Regions from separate parts of the Microbacterium sp. OVT16B genome, predicted to be linked through region 1. Evidence: predicted binding sites of a transcription regulator. Region 1 holds the regulator's gene; each other region holds the start of a gene.
The links. The regulator HrcA, encoded in region 1, represses chaperone genes, less so after heat shock. The targets are predictions, from matches to a motif close to TTNGCACTCGNNNNNNNCGAGTGCNAA.
Positions count from the first base shown of each region.

Region 2: groES (co-chaperone GroES) is a predicted target of HrcA. The motif match lies at 2,118-2,144, and genes of this name have one in related genera.
Region 3: groL (chaperonin GroEL) is a predicted target of HrcA. The motif match lies at 1,755-1,781, and genes of this name have one in related genera.

Region 1 covers NZ_JAHXZA010000001.1:1,760,507-1,766,024, reverse strand. The annotation lists gene LC438_RS08325 (16S rRNA (uracil(1498)-N(3))-methyltransferase) at 1-655, opposite strand, end outside; gene dnaJ (molecular chaperone DnaJ) at 659-1,774, opposite strand; gene hrcA (heat-inducible transcriptional repressor HrcA) at 1,813-2,841, opposite strand; gene LC438_RS08310 (carboxylesterase/lipase family protein) at 2,912-4,333, shown strand; gene hemW (radical SAM family heme chaperone HemW) at 4,323-5,518, opposite strand, start outside.
Region 2 covers NZ_JAHXZA010000001.1:3,003,243-3,008,760, forward strand. The annotation lists gene LC438_RS14190 (ABC transporter substrate-binding protein) at 1-502, opposite strand, end outside; gene rarD (EamA family transporter RarD) at 647-1,582, opposite strand; gene groES (co-chaperone GroES) at 1,736-2,032, opposite strand; gene LC438_RS14205 (class I SAM-dependent methyltransferase) at 2,175-3,380, shown strand; gene LC438_RS14210 (hypothetical protein) at 3,381-4,571, opposite strand; gene LC438_RS14215 (hypothetical protein) at 4,617-5,081, opposite strand; gene tsaD (tRNA (adenosine(37)-N6)-threonylcarbamoyltransferase complex transferase subunit TsaD) at 5,078-5,518, opposite strand, start outside.
Region 3 covers NZ_JAHXZA010000001.1:1,197,060-1,202,577, reverse strand. The annotation lists gene groL (chaperonin GroEL) at 99-1,718, opposite strand; gene LC438_RS05625 (LytR C-terminal domain-containing protein) at 1,843-2,421, opposite strand; gene LC438_RS05620 (DUF3263 domain-containing protein) at 2,490-2,747, opposite strand; gene LC438_RS05615 (DUF2332 domain-containing protein) at 2,757-3,749, opposite strand; gene msrB (peptide-methionine (R)-S-oxide reductase MsrB) at 3,806-4,210, shown strand; gene LC438_RS05605 (nitroreductase family protein) at 4,207-4,761, shown strand; gene LC438_RS05600 (DMT family transporter) at 4,762-5,518, opposite strand, start outside.

The sequences.
Region 1 (5,518 bases):
CGCCGAGCAGCACGCGCTCGGCACCCGCCGCGACGAGACGGTCCAGCTCCTCGGGGGCGATGCCGCCCTCGGGGCCGACGACGAGGATCAGGTCGCGACCGTCCGGTTCCCGCTCGGAGAGCCTGATGGTCGCCGTCGGGTCGAGCAGGAGCATCCGCGCATCCGCCGCGCGTTGCGCGAGCTGTCCCGTCGTGAGAGGCTCCGAGACCTCGGGGATCCAGGGCCGATGCGCCTGCTTCGCGGCCTCGCGCACGATCGTCGCCCAGCGCTCGCGCCCCTTGACGGCCTTGGGCCCGTCCCAGCGCGACACGCTGCGGCTCGCCTGCCACGGGACGATCTCGTCGACGCCGAGCTCGCAGGCCGCCTGGACGGCGAGTTCATCCCGATCGCCCTTGGCCAGTGCCTGAACGAGGACGATGCGGGGCGTCGGCGCGTCGTGGATCGCACGGTCGGACACGCGCACGTCCACCCGGGTCGGAGAGACCTCCTCGGCGACACCGGTGAGCCAGACGCCTGCACCGTCGCCGATCGTCACGGATTCGCCCACACGCAGTCTGCGGACGACCGCCGCGTGCTTCGCCTCCGCGCCGGTGAGCGACACGAGGTCACCGACCGCGGCATCGGTCGACGTCTCGACCAGGAAGTGCAGCGCCATGGCTCAGTGCGAGCGGAAGCGGTCGCGGAGCTTGGAGAACAGCCCCTGCTGGAACTGGGCGAGCTGCGGTCCCGGCGACTTCGCCTTCTTCGCGAAGTCCTCGATGAGCGCGCGCTGTGCGGAGTCGAGCTTGGTGGGCGTGACCACCTGCACGCCGACCCTGAGGTCACCACGCTGGGATCCCCGCAGCGGGGTGATGCCGCGGCCCTTGATCGTCAGGACGTCACCCGACTGGATGCCGGAGCGGATCTCCAGGTCGACCTCGCCGTCGAGCCCCTGGATCTTCGTGTCCGTTCCGAGGATCGCGTCGGTCATGGAGACCTCGAGCGTGGCGAGGAGGTCGTCGCCGTCACGGCTGAACGCCGCGTGCGGGCTCACCGTGACCTCGACGTACAGGTCGCCGTTGGGGCCTCCGGCCTTGCCCACCTCGCCGGAGCCCGGCAGCTGCAGTCGCAGCCCGGTCTCCACACCGGCGGGGATGTCGAGGGACACCGTACGACGCGACCGCACGCGCCCCTGACCAGCGCAGGTTCCGCACGGGTACGGGATCGTCGTGCCGTAGCCCTCGCAGGTGCCGCACGGCTGCGAGGTGATGACGTTGCCGAGAAGGCTGCGGACCTGACGCTGCACGTGGCCGGAGCCGCCGCAGATGTCGCAGGTGACGGGCGACGTGCCCTCCTGGCAGCAGGATCCCTGACACGTCTCGCACAGCACCGCCGTGTCGACCTCGATGTCGCGGTGCGCGCCGAACACCACGTCGCCGAGCTCGAGGGTCACACGCACGAGCGCGTCCTGGCCGCGCTCGCGCCGTGACCGCGGACGAGCGCCGCGCCCGCCGCCCTGCGCGGCGCCGAAGAAGGTCTCGAAGATGTCGCCGAAGCCTCCGAACCCGCCGAAGTTGCCTGCGGCGCCGTCTCCGCCGCCCATGTCGTACCGGCGTCGCGACTCGTCGTCGCTGAGCACGTCGTACGCGTGCGTGACGAGCTTGAAGCGCTCCGCCGCCTCCTCGCCCGGGTTCACATCCGGGTGCAGCTGACGCGCGAGGCGTCGATACGCCTTCTTGATCTCGTCGGTGGACGCCTCTCGGGATACCCCGAGAACCTCATAGTGATCCGCCACGATGGCCCTTCTCCGTGTGTGTTCGTTCGGCGGCCGCCTCAGCGGCTCGCCTCGTCTTCGTCGAGCATCCGCGACAGGTAGCGGGCCACGGCCCGCGCCGCCGCGAGGTTGCTCGGATAGTCCATGCGGGTCGGGCCCATGACGCCGACGCGCGCGGTGCCGCTCGGTGCGGCGTAGTTGCTGGCGACGATCGACGCCTCGCCAAGACCGAACGGAGCGTTCTCCGTGCCGATGCTCGCGGCGAGCCCGTGCACGTCGGTCTCCATCTCGCTCATCAGCCGCAGCAGCGTCACCTGCTCCTCGATCGCCTCGAGGAGAGGATGGATGCTGCCGCGGAAGTCCTGTTCGCGCCGGGCCAGCGTCGCGGCCCCCGCCATGACGAGGCGCTCCTGGCGGAACTCGCCCAGCTCGTCGATGATGACGGTCGCGAGGGCGCGCAGCGCGGCATCCGTCGTCGTGTCATCGGCGAGCAGGGTCTGCAGGCGCTCAGCGGCGTCGCTCACCGCACGGCCCGTGATCAGCGCGGACAGCCGCGCCCGCAGCACCGCCACATCGGCCTCGTCGAGCTCGATCGGGAGCGGGGTCATGCGCTGTGAGACGCCGCCGGCGTCGGTGACGAGCACGACGAGCATCCGGCTCGGCGCGAGCGCGACGAGCTCCAGGTGGGTCAGATGCGCGCGTGCGAACGACGGATACTGCGCCAGGGCGACCTGCCCCGTGAGCTGCGTGAGCACACGGACGGTGCGCGCCATCAGGTCGTCGAGATCGGCGGGGTCCGCGAGGAAGGACTCGATCGCACTTCTCTGAGCCACGGTGAGCGGCCGCAGTTGAGCCAGGTGGTTCACGAAGACGCGATACCCCTTGTCGGTCGGCACGCGCCCCGAGGAGGTGTGCGGAGCGGCGATCAGCTCCTCGTCCTCGAGCAGCGCCATGTCGTTCCGGATGGTGGCCGCGGAGACGCCGAAGGAGTACCGGTCGACGATCGTGCGGCTGCCGACGGGTTCGTGCGTCTCGACGTAGTCCTGCACGATCGCGCGCAGCACCTGCAGGCCTCGCTCTGTGACCATCTCACCCTCCCGCCTGGCACTCGGACCTATAGAGTGCCAATCCTATCGCGTGCACCTTAGGATGGCGCTCATGACCACGCCGTCCACCGCTTCCGTCAGCACCGGGGTCCTCCGAGGAACCGTCGAGGACGGCGTCCGTCGCTTCCTCGGCATCCCGTACGCCGCGCCGCCGTTCGGGGACAACCGGTTCCGCGCGCCACAGCCCGCTCCCGCGTGGACGGGCGAGCGCGACGCCGTGTCCTTCGGCCCCACGTCTCCCCAGCTCCCCTACTCCGGCGCGACCGGCGAGCTGCTGGGTTCGGTGCGTATCGACGGCGAAGACATCCTCACCGTCAACGTCTGGTCCCCGGTCGACGCCTCGGACGCGCCCGTGCTGCTGTGGATCCACGGCGGCGCCCTCGAACGCGGCACCGCCGCGCTCTCGATCTACGACGGCACGGGGTTCGCACGCGCCGGCATCGTCTTCGCCTCGATCAACTACCGCCTGGGCTCGGAGGGCTTCTCCGTGCTCGAGGACGCACCGCGCAACCTCGGCCTGCGCGACGCCGCGGCCGCCCTCGACTGGGTCCACCGCGAGATCGCGGCGTTCGGCGGCGACCCCGCGCGCGTCACGGTGATGGGCGAATCGGCGGGCGGCGCGATCATCGCCGGTCTCCTGGCCCGTCCGGAGTCGCGTGCGCTGATCGCTCAGGCGATCATCGAGTCCGGTCCTCTGGAGGCGCAGACACCGGAGAAGGCCGGGCGCGTCACCGCGCAGCTGGCGAAGCGGCTCGGCATCCGCGCCGATCGGGAGTCCTTCGCCGGCGTCGACCCCGACCAGCTCCTGCAGGCCCGTCGCGAGCAGGCGGCAGGCTCCTCACCCCTCGGGGGCGCGCCGGGATTCCAGTTCTCGATCGACCCCGACAGCCTCCCCCGGTCTCCCCACGAGGTGCTCGGCGAGATCGACACCCCGCTGCTCATCGGCAGCAACACCGACGAGTACCGGCTGTGGTTCCCCCCGGAGGCGCTCGCCGGCATCAGCAGGGCGAAGCTGCTGATCGCGCGTCTCGCGCTGCGCATCCCCGGCCGTGCGGTGGCCGCGTACCGCGCCGACTTCCCTTCGGCGTCGACCGGGGAGATCTTCGGACAGCTCGCGACCGATGTCATGCTCCGCGCTCCGCTCAGCCGCGTCGCGGCAGCGCGCCCCGCGGACACCCACGTCTACGAGTTCGCCTGGCCCAGCCCCGTGCGCGATCTCCGCGCCGCGCACGCGCTCGAGCTCGGCTTCGTGTTCGACCGGCTCGACGACCCCGAGACGCAGCGCATGGCGGGGACCGACGCTCCGCGCGAGCTCGCCGCCGACATGCACCGCGCGTGGGTCTCCTTCGTCACCACCGGCGACCCCGGATGGCCCGCTTTCGGCTCCGAGCGCAGGACGCGCCTGTTCGATGCCGTGACCACCACGGTGCCCCAGCGACGCACGATCGGCATGGATCTGCTCCCTAGTCGGTGAGCTCCCTGACGACCGCGTCGGCCAGCAGCCGGCCGCGGAGCGTCAGCCGAACGCGGCCGCGAACGGCGGAGGCAGGATCCACCAGACCGTCGGCGATCAGGCCGGCGACGCGGGCTCGGTTCCCTGCAGGCAGGTCCGCCACGGCGATGCCCTCGGCGAGACGGCTCAGCAGCAGCACCCGCTCCAGCATCCGCGATTCCTCATCAGGGCGCTCGGTTCCGGCAGCCGGGGACTCGGATGCCGCGAGCCGCTGCGCATATGCGGCCGGGTGCTTCACGTTCCACCAGCGCAGGCCCGCGACGTGACTGTGCGCCCCGGGGCCGAAGCCCCACCAGTCGCTCCCCCGCCAGTACGCGAGGTTGTGACGCGAACGCTGATCCGCGGAGCGCGCCCAGTTGCTGACCTCGTACCACTCGAAACCGGCGGCGGCGAGCCGCGAGTCGGCGAGCTCGTACATGTCGGCCTGGAGATCGTCGTCGGGTGTCGGCACCTCGCCGCGGCGGATCTGCCTGGCCAGCTTCGTGCCGTCCTCGATGATCAGCGCGTACGCGGAGATGTGGTCCGACTCGAGGTCGAGTGCGGCGTCGAGAGAGGCTTCCCAATCGGACAGAGACTCCCCCGGCGCACCGTAGATGAGGTCGACGCTGACCGCGAGACCGGCGCCCTTCGCCGCCTCGACGGCGGTGCGGACGTTCTCCGGCCGGTGCGTGCGATCCAGCGCAGCGAGCACGTGCGGCACGGCGGACTGCATGCCGATGGAGAGCCTGGTGACCCCGGCATCGGCGAGAGTCCTGGCGACCTCGGGGGTCACCGTGTCGGGGTTCGCCTCGACCGTCACCTCCGCGCCGTCGGCGAGCCCGAAGGCCGACACCGCCGCATCCAGCATCCGCGCGAGGTCGCCGGCGGGCAGCAGCGTGGGCGTGCCGCCTCCGAAGAACACCGTGTCCATCGGCCGGAGCGCTCCGGCGTCCGACAGCACATGACGGGCGAGGGAGATCTCCGCGGCGAGGGTGTCGGCGTAGTCCTCCTGCTTCGCGCCGCGCAGCTCGCCCGAGGTGTAGGTGTTGAAGTCGCAGTACCCGCACCGTACACGGCAGAACGGGATGTGCAGGTACGCCGAGAACGGCACGGAGGGATCGACGGAGAGATCGGCGGGGAGCCCGCCGTCCGCCGGGGCCGGATCGC
Region 2 (5,518 bases), 1.2 Mb from region 1:
CGCTGGGGGCGGTGCGGAAGTACAGGCCCTTGTCGTCCCACGTGGTGAAGTCGGGAGACGTGTTCGAGGCCGAGATCTGGAGGATGCCCGCGGCGACGTTGCCGTCGAGGATGAGCTTCGAGACGCCGGACGCCGCGGCGCCGACGATGGCGGACACGCCTGCACCCTGCAGCTTGGTGATCGAGGTCTCATAGGCCTTCGTGTCGGTGTCGCCTTCGTCCTCGGCAGTGAGGTCGATGGTGATTCCGGCCTTGGCGTCGTTGATCTCCTTGACCGCGAGGCCGACGCCCGACTCCATGGGCGGGCCGAGGAAGGCCAGAGCGCCGGTCTGCGGCAGCAGCGACCCGAGCTTGAGAGTGAGGTCGGCGGACGGCTTGCTGCCGCCGTCGCCGGAGTCGGACGGCGTGCTGCTCGCACAGCCCGAGATGACGAGTGCCGACGCGCTGACCAGCGCGACCCCGGCGAGGACCTTCGCTGCGCGCGAGCCCTTCAGTGCGTTCATGTTGCTCCCTTGGATATCTGAGCGTGGAATGCGACCACGATCGGGTGCTCTAACCCTAGAGCGTGGCAGGAGCGCGTAGTGGGTGCTTAGGTTTCGGTGCGTTAACGATCCGGCACCGGGTTCCGCCGTCGATGCACCCGAGGTTCAGACGAGTTCTGCAGGGCCGCTTCCACGGCTCCGCCGCCCCGCGAGGAGAAGGTCGGCCACGAACACGCCGATCGCGATCCAGACGAGGATGAAGCCCGCCCAGCGTGCGGGAGGCATCTCCTCATGCAGGAAGGCGACGCCGATCACGAACTGCATGATCGGGGTGATGAACTGGATCATCCCGATGATGGTGAGGTCGATCCGTCGTGTCCCCGCCGCGAACAGCAGCAGCGGCACCGCCGTCGCGACGCCGGCGAAGCCCAGCAGCAGTGCGTGGGGGACGCCGTTCGCCCCCATGGTGATGCCTGCGGGGGTGAAGGCCACCAGGATGAGCTGCACGATCGCGATGGGGATGAGCCAGAAGGACTCGAGGGTCAGACCGCTCACGGCATCCACCGCCGGTCCGATCTTCTTCTTGATGAGTCCGTAGATGCCGAAGGACGCGGTGAGCGAGAGCGCGATCCAGGGGAACTCCCCGTAGGCGACGACGATCACGATCACCGCGACGGCGGCGATGCCGATGGCCGCCCACTGCATCCGGCGGATCCGCTCGTGCAGCACGAAGACGCCCAGCAGCACCGTGGTGATCGGATTGATGAAGTAGCCGAGGCTCGTCTCCACCACCCGGTCGTTCAGGGTGCCGAGGACGAACACCTGCCAGTTCACGTAGATCAGCAGGCCCGCGAGCGCCGTGAGGCCGAGCAGCTTCGGCTGCCGGATGATGACGCCGAAGGCCTTCCATCCGCGTGTGACGGTGAGCAGGATCAGGCAGAAGACGAAAGACAGCAGCACACGCCAGGCGACGACCTCCCACGCGCCCGTGGGCACCAGCAGCAGGAAGTACAGCGGCAGCACGCCCCAGAGCAGGTAGGCGGCGACGGCGTAGACGGCCCCCGCGGTCTGGCCGGTGCGGGCGGGGGCGTCAGGGGTCACCGCACAACCCTATGCCCGTGGGCGGAGGCTGAGCGCGTGTTCACCCGCCACGACCGCGGTTCGGCAGGAATCGATCGCCGCGTGACTGCTCCGGACATGCAGAAGGGGTTCGGATGCCGAAGCATCCGAACCCCTTCTGCGATGTGCGCTGGATCAGCGGACGACGACCGCGAGGACGTCGCGAGCCGACAGGACGAGGAACTCGTCTGCGCCGAACTTCACCTCGGTGCCGCCGTACTTGCTGTAGAGCACGCGGTCGCCCACGGCGACGTCGAGCGGGACGCGGTTGCCGTTGTCATCGATGCGGCCGGGGCCCACGGCCACGACCTCGCCCTCCTGGGGCTTCTCCTTGGCGGTGTCGGGGATGACCAGGCCACTCGCGGTGGTCTGCTCGGCCTCGACCTGCTTGATGACGATGCGGTCCTCGAGCGGCTTGATGGAAACCGACACGGTCTACCTCTTCTTTCTTGACGCTGACACGAAAGACTTGTTCGCACTCTCAACCCGAGAGTGCTAATCCAGTCTAAGCGCTCAGCTGGCACTCATGCAATGCGAGTGCCAGCCGGGCACGACCTAAGCTGAACGGGTGGAGATGTCCGAGCTGCGCGCCCTGCTCACCCCCGACGGACTCGAGCTCCTCGACGCCCTCGGGCCGATCGAGTCGACGGGCGAGGCCGCCAGGGCCGTGTCGCGACTGCGCGCTGCGGGCCACTCCCCCGAACTCGTCTCGGCGGTCGTGGGTCAGGCCCACCTGCGCGCCAGGGCACGGGCGAAGTTCGGCGACTTCGCCGAGCGGATGCTGTTCACCCGCGCCGGCCTCGAGCAGGCGACGAGGCTGGGGGTCGCCGCACGGCACGCCCAGCGCATCCGCAGCGCCGGTCTGACGAGCGTCGCTGATCTCGGCTGCGGAATCGGCGGCGACGCCCTCGCCTTCGCCGGGGCAGGACTCGAGGTGACGGCCGTCGACGCCGACGAGGTCACAGCCGCGATCGCCGCGTACAACCTCGCGCCGTTCGGATCGGACGTGCGCCACAGCACGGCGGAGGATGCGTACCGGGAGCTGAGCACGGCGACCGCGCCCGCCGCTCGCGCGATCTGGATGGACCCCGCGCGACGCACCTCCGGGCACAGCGAGACCCGCCGCGTCTCGGCCGACGACTACTCACCGTCGCTGGACTGGGCCTTCGACGTGGCATCGCGCACGCCGACCGGCATCAAGCTCGGACCCGCGCACGATCGCGACAGCCTCCCCGCCGACGCAGAGGCACAGTGGGTGAGCGCGGACGGCAGTGTCGTGGAGCTCGTGGTCTGGACCGGTGTCCTCGCCAGAGAGGGCGTTCGCAGAGCGGCGCTCCTCATCCGCGGCGAGCGCTCCTACGAGCTCACCGCGGGCGCCGACGCCGAGGACGCGCCGGTGCGCCCGCTCGGCGCCTTCCTGCACGAACCGGACGGAGCCGTCATCCGCGCGCGGCTCATCGGCGACGTCGCCCGCAGCCTGGAGGCGGGCATGCTCGACGAGCGCATCGCATACCTCACCTCGGATGCGGCGCTCACGAGTCCGTTCGTGCAGTCGTTCCGCGTGCGCGAGACGATGCCCGCCAATCCCAAGGCGATCAGCGCGGTGCTCAAGAGGAACGGCATCGGCACCCTGGAGATCAAGAAGCGCGGCATGGACGTCGACCCTGCGGCCTTCCGCAGGAAGCTCGTGCTGAAGGGCGCGGAGTCGGCGACGCTGATCCTCACCCGCATCGGCGACGAGCGTCTGGCGATCCTCGCCGACCGGGTGTCTGCGGCCTAGTCAGCCGGCAGGGTCCACGGGGACCTGGACCTCGATCGGATCCCCCGACTCGGTGTCGATCACCACGAGCGATCCGCCGGTCGGACCCTCGGTGATCGTCAGGTAGGGCATGCCCCAGCCGGTGAACTCCACGGTCAGGGACCACGGCGAGTCATCCGCGTCTCCGGAGCTCAGCCGGATCGGCGCCTGCTTCCCGCTGTTGTCCGGCGCGGCGCATTTCGATGCAACCACGACATCGACGATCAGGCATCTCTCCATCGAGCCCGTGTCGGTGAAGCGGTCGGCGACCCACACGGGCTCTCCGCGGAAGTGTCCGATCAGGGACATCCCCGGCTGGTACCCCTCGTCGATGAGCGCCTGGGCACGCACCTTCTCCTCGCCCTCGAACTGATCGAGCATGGAATCGTCGTAGTTCCAGCGGTTGATCGCGACCATCACCTCGCCGGCGGTGGTCAGCATGCCCGTGGCGTTCACACTGCTCCCACCCATCGAACCGCCCTCGTCAGAAGGCACCGAGATCGACGCGTTCAACGGGAACGTGGCGAACTCGTCATCGGTGACGCAGTTGATGGAGGACTGCTCCCCCACATCGAGCGTCAGGCACGACTGCGGCTCCGGCGCGCTCTTGGTGGCGAACCAGACGAGGGCGTCTCCATCGCGCGCGACGGCGCGCAGCGAGCCGTCGTCGAACTTCTGCGCCGTGTAGAGCTCCAGCTTGCGCTCCACCTCCTCCGCGCTGAGCGGGATGTCGCTCGCACGCGGAGAGAACAGCGCCCAACCCGCGCCGAGTCCGATCGCCAGCAGGACGGCGGACGCAACGGCCACGGGCTTCCCGTGCGACCGCAGAGTCCTCCAGATGCCCGGCGCCGCCTCGTCTGCCGCGCTCTCGGTCATGGGCTCTTCGGCCACGGACGCCGCTGCGGTGCTCTCCTCGTCGAGGACTCCCCGCGTGACGGGAGGCTGCACCTCGCCCGCCCGCATGCCGTCCAGGCGGGCTCCGTCCACCGGCGCCGTGTCGCGGACCGCCGTCCGCGCGGAACGCTCCGCCGTGGCCTCGGGGCGGGCGCTCTCGCGGAGGGCGTGCTCGAGCTCGTGCAGACGCCGAGCCTCGGCATCCGTGAGCGACGCCTCGCGGCCATACGCCTTGCGCTGGAGCGCACGACGCTCCTCGCCGTCATGATCGTGCGGCATCGGCCCCCCTGATGACATCGATGTCCGGTCGGCGTCGAGCATCCGCTACCCGAACCTCTCGAACTGCAGACCGGCCCACACCAGCCAGCCCAGACTGTACGTCGTCGCCGCGAGGCCGAGCACGAGAGCCCACGTCGCGACGGCTCTGCTCTCGGCCGGACGCCGCAGCGACATGATCGCCGCGATCACGGCCACCACCGCGACCGGGATCACCCAGCCGACGAAGAACGAGGCGCACAGCGAGACGATCGCGGCGAGCAGCGCCCAGGGCGCGAGCCGCGTCTCGTCGACGGATGCGGGCGCTGCCGAGGGCTCCCACCCGTTGTATTCGTCGTCGTCTTCGAGGTGCGGCCCGCTGGCGACGACCGGCTCCACGGTCACCGGCCCGGTGGGCAGCTTCGTGTACGCGTCGCGTCTGGCGCCGGGGAGACGAGCAGACCCCGCCGGGCGCTCGACCTCGCCGCTGGGTCCTTCGATGCGGGCGCGCAGCCCGTCGTCCGGTGTGGTCATGAGCGCTCGGCCACCTGGATCTCCGTGACGGGGAGGGTCGAGTCGGCGCCGAAGGCGAGGGTCGACGGCCGCCGACCAGAGGAGATCAGCTCTGCGGCGAGCGCCGCGATCATGGCGCCGTTGTCGGTGCACAGCGACAGCGGCGGGATGCGCACCGTCACCCCCGCCTTCTCGGCACGGGCGAGCGCGACCTCGCGCAGCCTGCGGTTCGCGATGACGCCTCCGCCGAGCAGCAGTCGCGGGACTCCGAGATCCTCGCACGCCGCCAGCGCCTTCGTCACGAGCACGTCGACGACGGCCTCGCGGAAGCTCGCCGCCACATCGGCCACCGGCACCTCGACGCCATCGGCCTCGCAGCGCTCGACCCAGCGGGCGACGGCGGTCTTGAGTCCGGAGAAGGAGAAGTCGTAGCGGTGCTTCGCCAGATCGGACGCCTT
Region 3 (5,518 bases), 560 kb from region 1:
AGACACGCCAGTTCCGACACGTCTGTTTCGACACCCCCTGGAATGCAGAAACGCCCCGGCCGAGGCCGGGGCGTTTCTGTCAGTGCGGCTGGTGTGGATCAGAAGTCCATGCCACCGGACGGGTCGCCCATGGGGGCGGCGGCCTTCTCGGGCTTGTCGGCGACGACGACCTCGGTGGTGAGGAAGAGGCCGGCGATCGACGCCGCGTTCTGCAGAGCCGAACGCGTGACCTTGGCCGGGTCGATGATGCCCGCTGCGAACATGTCGACGTACTCGCCGGTCGCAGCGTTCAGGCCGTGACCCGAGGCCAGCTCGGCGACCTTGTTCGCGACGACACCAGGCTCGAGACCGGCGTTGAGAGCGATCTGCTTCAGCGGAGCCTCGATCGCGACGCGAACGATGTTCGCACCGGTCGCCTCGTCACCCGTGAGGGTGAGAGCGTCGAGAGCCTTGGTGCCCGACTGGATGAGCGCGACGCCACCACCGGGGACGATGCCCTCCTCGACGGCTGCCTTCGCGTTGCGGACGGCGTCCTCGATGCGGTGCTTGCGCTCCTTGAGCTCGACCTCGGTGGCCGCGCCCGCCTTGATGACGGCGACGCCGCCGGCGAGCTTGGCGAGGCGCTCCTGCAGCTTCTCGCGGTCGTAGTCGCTGTCGGTGTTCTCGATCTCTCGACGGATCTGGGTCACGCGACCCTCGATCTGCTCCGCCTCGCCCGCACCCTCGACGATCGTGGTCTCGTCCTTGGTGACGATGACCTTGCGCGCACGGCCGAGCAGGTCGAGCGTGGCGTTCTCGAGCTTGAGGCCCACCTCTTCGGTGATGACCTGTCCGCCGGTGAGGATCGCGATGTCCTGCAGCTGCGCCTTGCGACGGTCGCCGAAGCCGGGAGCCTTGACGGCGACCGACTTGAAGATGCCCTTGAGCTTGTTCAGCACGAGCGTCGCGAGAGCCTCGCCCTCGACGTCCTCGGCGATGATGACGAGCTCCTTGCCGTCCTGGATCACCTTGTCGACGATGGGCAGGAGGTCCTTGATGTTGGAGACCTTCTGGTTCGCGATGAGGATGTACGGGTCCTCGAAGACAGCCTCCTGGCGCTCCGGGTCCGTCACGAAGTAGGGGTTCAGGTAGCCCTTGTCGAAGCGCATGCCCTCGGTGAGCTCGAGCTCGGTGCCGAAGGTCTGCGACTCCTCGACGGTGACGACACCCTCCTTGCCGACCTTGTCGATCGCCTCGGCGATGAGCTCGCCGATCGCGGGGTCGGCTGCGGAGATGGACGCCGTGGCGGCGATCTGCTCCTTGGACTCGATCTCCTTGGCGCTGCTCAGCAGCTCCTCGGTGATCGCCGCGACGGCCTTCTCGATGCCGCGCTTGAGCGAGATCGGGTCGGCGCCGGCCGCGACGTTGCGCAGGCCTTCGCGGACGAGGGCCTGCGCGAGGACCGTGGCGGTGGTGGTGCCGTCGCCGGCGACGTCATCGGTCTTCTTGGCGACCTCCTTGACGAGCTCCGCACCGATCTTCTCGTACGGGTCGTCCAGCTCGATCTCCTTGGCGATGGACACGCCGTCGTTCGTGATGGTGGGGGCGCCCCACTTCTTCTCGAGCACGACGTTGCGGCCACGCGGGCCGAGGGTCACCTTGACCGCGTCGGCGAGGATGTTGAGGCCGCGCTCGAGGCCGCGGCGGGCCTCCTCATCGAAAGCGATGATCTTTGCCATGAGTTTTGTCGTCCCTCCTGGACGTAGACGTTGGGTTTAGCACTCAGAGTGAGAGAGTGCTAACGCCATTCTGGCACTCGACACCTTCGAGTGCAAGCCGCGAGGAGGGTGCGCCGCCGACCGATCAGGGGGCCGGAGTCTCCTCCGTGGTGGCCGGGGCGGAGGACGAGCGGTCGAGGCCGATGACGACGGTCAGCTGCTTGCCCCCGGTCTCGTTCATGGAGGCGTAGAAGTCGCTCTTCTGCACGTCCGCTCCGCCGATGAGGTTGGCGAGCCCGATGGCCGCGAGCTCGTCCGCGTCGTCGACGTAGTACACGGTCGTCGTGGCGAAGTCCTTGCTGGCGCTCTCGGTGGCGGAGACCTTGTCGGCGGTCCATCCGCTGTCGATGAGCTTCGCCCGGATCTGAGCCTCGAGGCCCTCCTCCGGAGTCGCGTTCAGGATCATCACCGAGTAGGCGGTGTCGACGACGCCGGTCTCGACCGGCGTCGGCGTCGACGACGGCACGGCCTCGGGGAAGAGCGTGATGCGGCCCATGACGACGAGCGAGCCGAAGATGCCTGCGATGATCAGCACCAGCGCGGCCACGAACGACCAGAGCAGCACGACCCAGCCGTTCATGCCGGGGGCTTCGGCGCGATGCGCTCCTACACGTCCTGCGGAGTGGGGGACGTCGTCGAATCGGTCACGAGTGGGCTTGGACACCACTCGATGCTAGCGGCACCCGCCTGTGCGTCCGCATCACGACGGGGGCGGCGTCCGAAACCGCGGACTCAGCCGACGAAGCCGGGAGTCCTGGCCGAGCGCTGCAGCGCACGGGACTCCCTGATCCGACGGAGCCTGCCGACGAGCATCGGGTCGTACGCCAGCGCGGCGTCGGAGTCGATCAGCCGACCGAGCAGCTGGTAGTAGCGCGCCGAGCTCATGCCGAGCTGCGCGCGGATCACTTCTTCCTTCGCGCCGCTGTGCCGCGGCCACACGGTCTCCAACGCGAGGATCGCACGATCGCGCTCGGTCATCTCTCCCAGCATGAGAACAGGTTAGATCGCCGCGACGCCATCGCCGCCGCGCCACTCCCACCATCGTCCGAGCGGATCAGCCGCGGCCCGCACCCTGCCGTCCAGCGCGACGACGAACCCGGTCCAGGATCCGTCGTCGACGGCGGGCTCCCACACGTCGAGCAGAGCCGGCGGATCGATGGTGATCCATCTGGCCGGGAGCGCGCGGATGGCCTCGACGAGCGCGAGCCTCTGCTCCCGGGGGATGTGCACCAGCACGCCGGGAGTGGTGATGACGAGCGTCGCACCGTCCGGCGCCTCCGCGGCGAGCGCGTCGATCCGCTCAAGGGCGTCGCCGGCGATGAGGTGCGGAGGGTCGGATGCGGCGATGTCGAGCGCCGCCGTGACGCGCTGCTCGCGCCCCTCCTCCCCCGGCCAGACGAGGCCCTGCAGCCAGCGGCGATCGCGTTCGTCGGACGCGTCGAGGGGCGCGAGGTCGATGCCGGCGCGCCACACGACCTCCGGCAGCCGCAGGGGTGGAATCGCACCCTCGACCACGCTCTCCAGCACGACGGCCGACCGGCCGTCCACCGGGTCGAGCGATCGCCGCAGCATCCCGTCTCCGTCGACGAATCGGTAGGAGTACCGGTCGGGATACAGGCAGAGCCCCGCCGAAGCGCCGATCTCGAGCAGCGCGATGGGGCCCTCGATCTCGCTGAGCACGGGGAGCAGCGGCGCGAGGCGGAGGGGCTCGTTGGTCTGGAGCCGTCTCGCCGTGCACTCCGCGACGATCTCCTCGGCATGCGCGAGCACGAACCCCCGCCAGGCGCCGTACCCGGTCAGATCCGCGCCGAGCATCCGCGTGACGGCGAAGACCAGCGGCGGCTGGCGACGGTTCTCGGGTATGCGCGACAGCACGTCACGCACCGCCGGGTCGCCGGCGACCCCGAGCGCCCACTCGGCGTAGAGATCGCTCCGACCTGGCGCCTCCTGCTCGGCGAATCGGGCGTAGCGCTCCTGCACGGCATCCGTCATCCGTCCATTCTGTCGCGGCGGACCCCGTTCACAGCCGGACGCGCGAGAATGGAGGCATGGCGTACAGCGTGGACAAGACAGAAGAAGAGTGGCGCGACGAGCTCGGCGCGGATCAGTACGCCGTGCTGCGTGAGGCGGCGACCGAGCGCGCCTGGACCGGCGAGCTGCTGGACGAGAAGCGCGCTGGCCTCTACACGTGCGGTGCGTGCGGTGCGGAGCTGTTCAAGAGCGGCACGAAGTTCGACTCCGGATGCGGGTGGCCGAGCTTCTACGAGTCCATCCGTCCGGAGGCCGTCGAGCTCATCGAGGACACGACGCTCGGCATGGTCCGCACGGAGGTGCGCTGCGCGCACTGCGGCTCGCACCTCGGGCATGTCTTCCCCGACGGGTTCGGAACGCCCACCGGCGACCGCTACTGCATGAACTCGATCGCCCTGAACTTCACCCCGGACGCCGAGTGAGCGCGCTGGAGGCGGTCCGCTCCCGTCAGTCCTGGTCCAAGGTCACCGAGCTCGCGCCCAACCGCGAGGAGCTGCTGCAGCTCGTGGCGGCCGCCGGACGCGTCGCCGACCACTCGTCGCTGCGCCCGTGGCGTCTGATCGAGCTCCGCGGCGCCGACCGCGAGGTGCTGGGTGCGGCGATCGCGAAGGCCGAGGGCGACAAGTCGCCGTCGTCCAAGCCGCTGCGCGCACCGCTGCTGATCGCCGTGGTCGCCAGCTACCGCAAGAGCGACAAGGTGCCGCGGTGGGAGCAGGAGGCCGTGGCGTCCGGTGTGGCCCACACGCTGAGCCTGCTGCTGGACGAGGCGGGGTGGGGCGTCCTGTGGCGCACCGGCCACTACACGCGCTCCAAGGCCGTCGCCAAGGCGCACGGTCTCGGCAAGGACGAGGAGCTGCTCGGCTGGCTCTACGTCGGCGGCAAGCCGGCGGGCAAGCGCCCCGGTCGGCGTAAGCCCGTCGACGCGCGCAAGCTCGTGACGCGGATGCCGAAGAAGAAGGACAAGAAGAAGTAGTCAGCGCGCGCGTCGACGCGGCACGGCCACGACGACCGATCCGACGGCGACGATGACCATCGCCGCGAGCTGCCAGAGAGCGGGACCCGCCTCCACCGGCCAGATCAGATCGATGACGACGGATGCCGTGAGCTGACCGAGCACGGAGCCGAGCCCCATCAGGAGCACCCCGGTGTGCGCGACGATGAAGGCCCCGAGCAGGATGTAGGCGAAGCCGAGGAATCCGCCGAGGTACAGCCACGGCTCGGCGGGCGGCGGCTGCGGCATCCCCCTGACGGCGATGCTGACGCCCGCGGCGAGCGCGAGGGCGACGGTCCCGGCGATGAAGCTCATCAGCGTCGCCGTGATCGGCGACTGCACGCGCTGCGCGAGCCTGCCGTTGGTCGCTGCCTGCCAGGCGATGCCGACCCCTGTCGCGAACGGCAGGAGGAGCATCCACAGCGGCGCGGTGGAGAGCACGTCGCCGGAGAGCGAGATGCCGACGGCGGCGAGGGCCAGCGCCCCTCCGAGGACCCGCCCTGGGGTCACCGCCACGACACCGGCCGGGCCGAATCCGATGCGGTCGAGCACCAGGCCGTGCAGCGTCTGCCCCGCGACGACGCCCACGGTGAAGAGCGAGACGCCGAGGACTCCGGCGGTGATGCCCTGGGTGGAGACGGTGAGCGCGCCGCAGGCACCGCCGAGCAGCATCCAGAACGGGATCGTGCCTCCGCGGACGCCCGTCCACAGCCGCACCGCGCCACGGCGGGCCGACGGG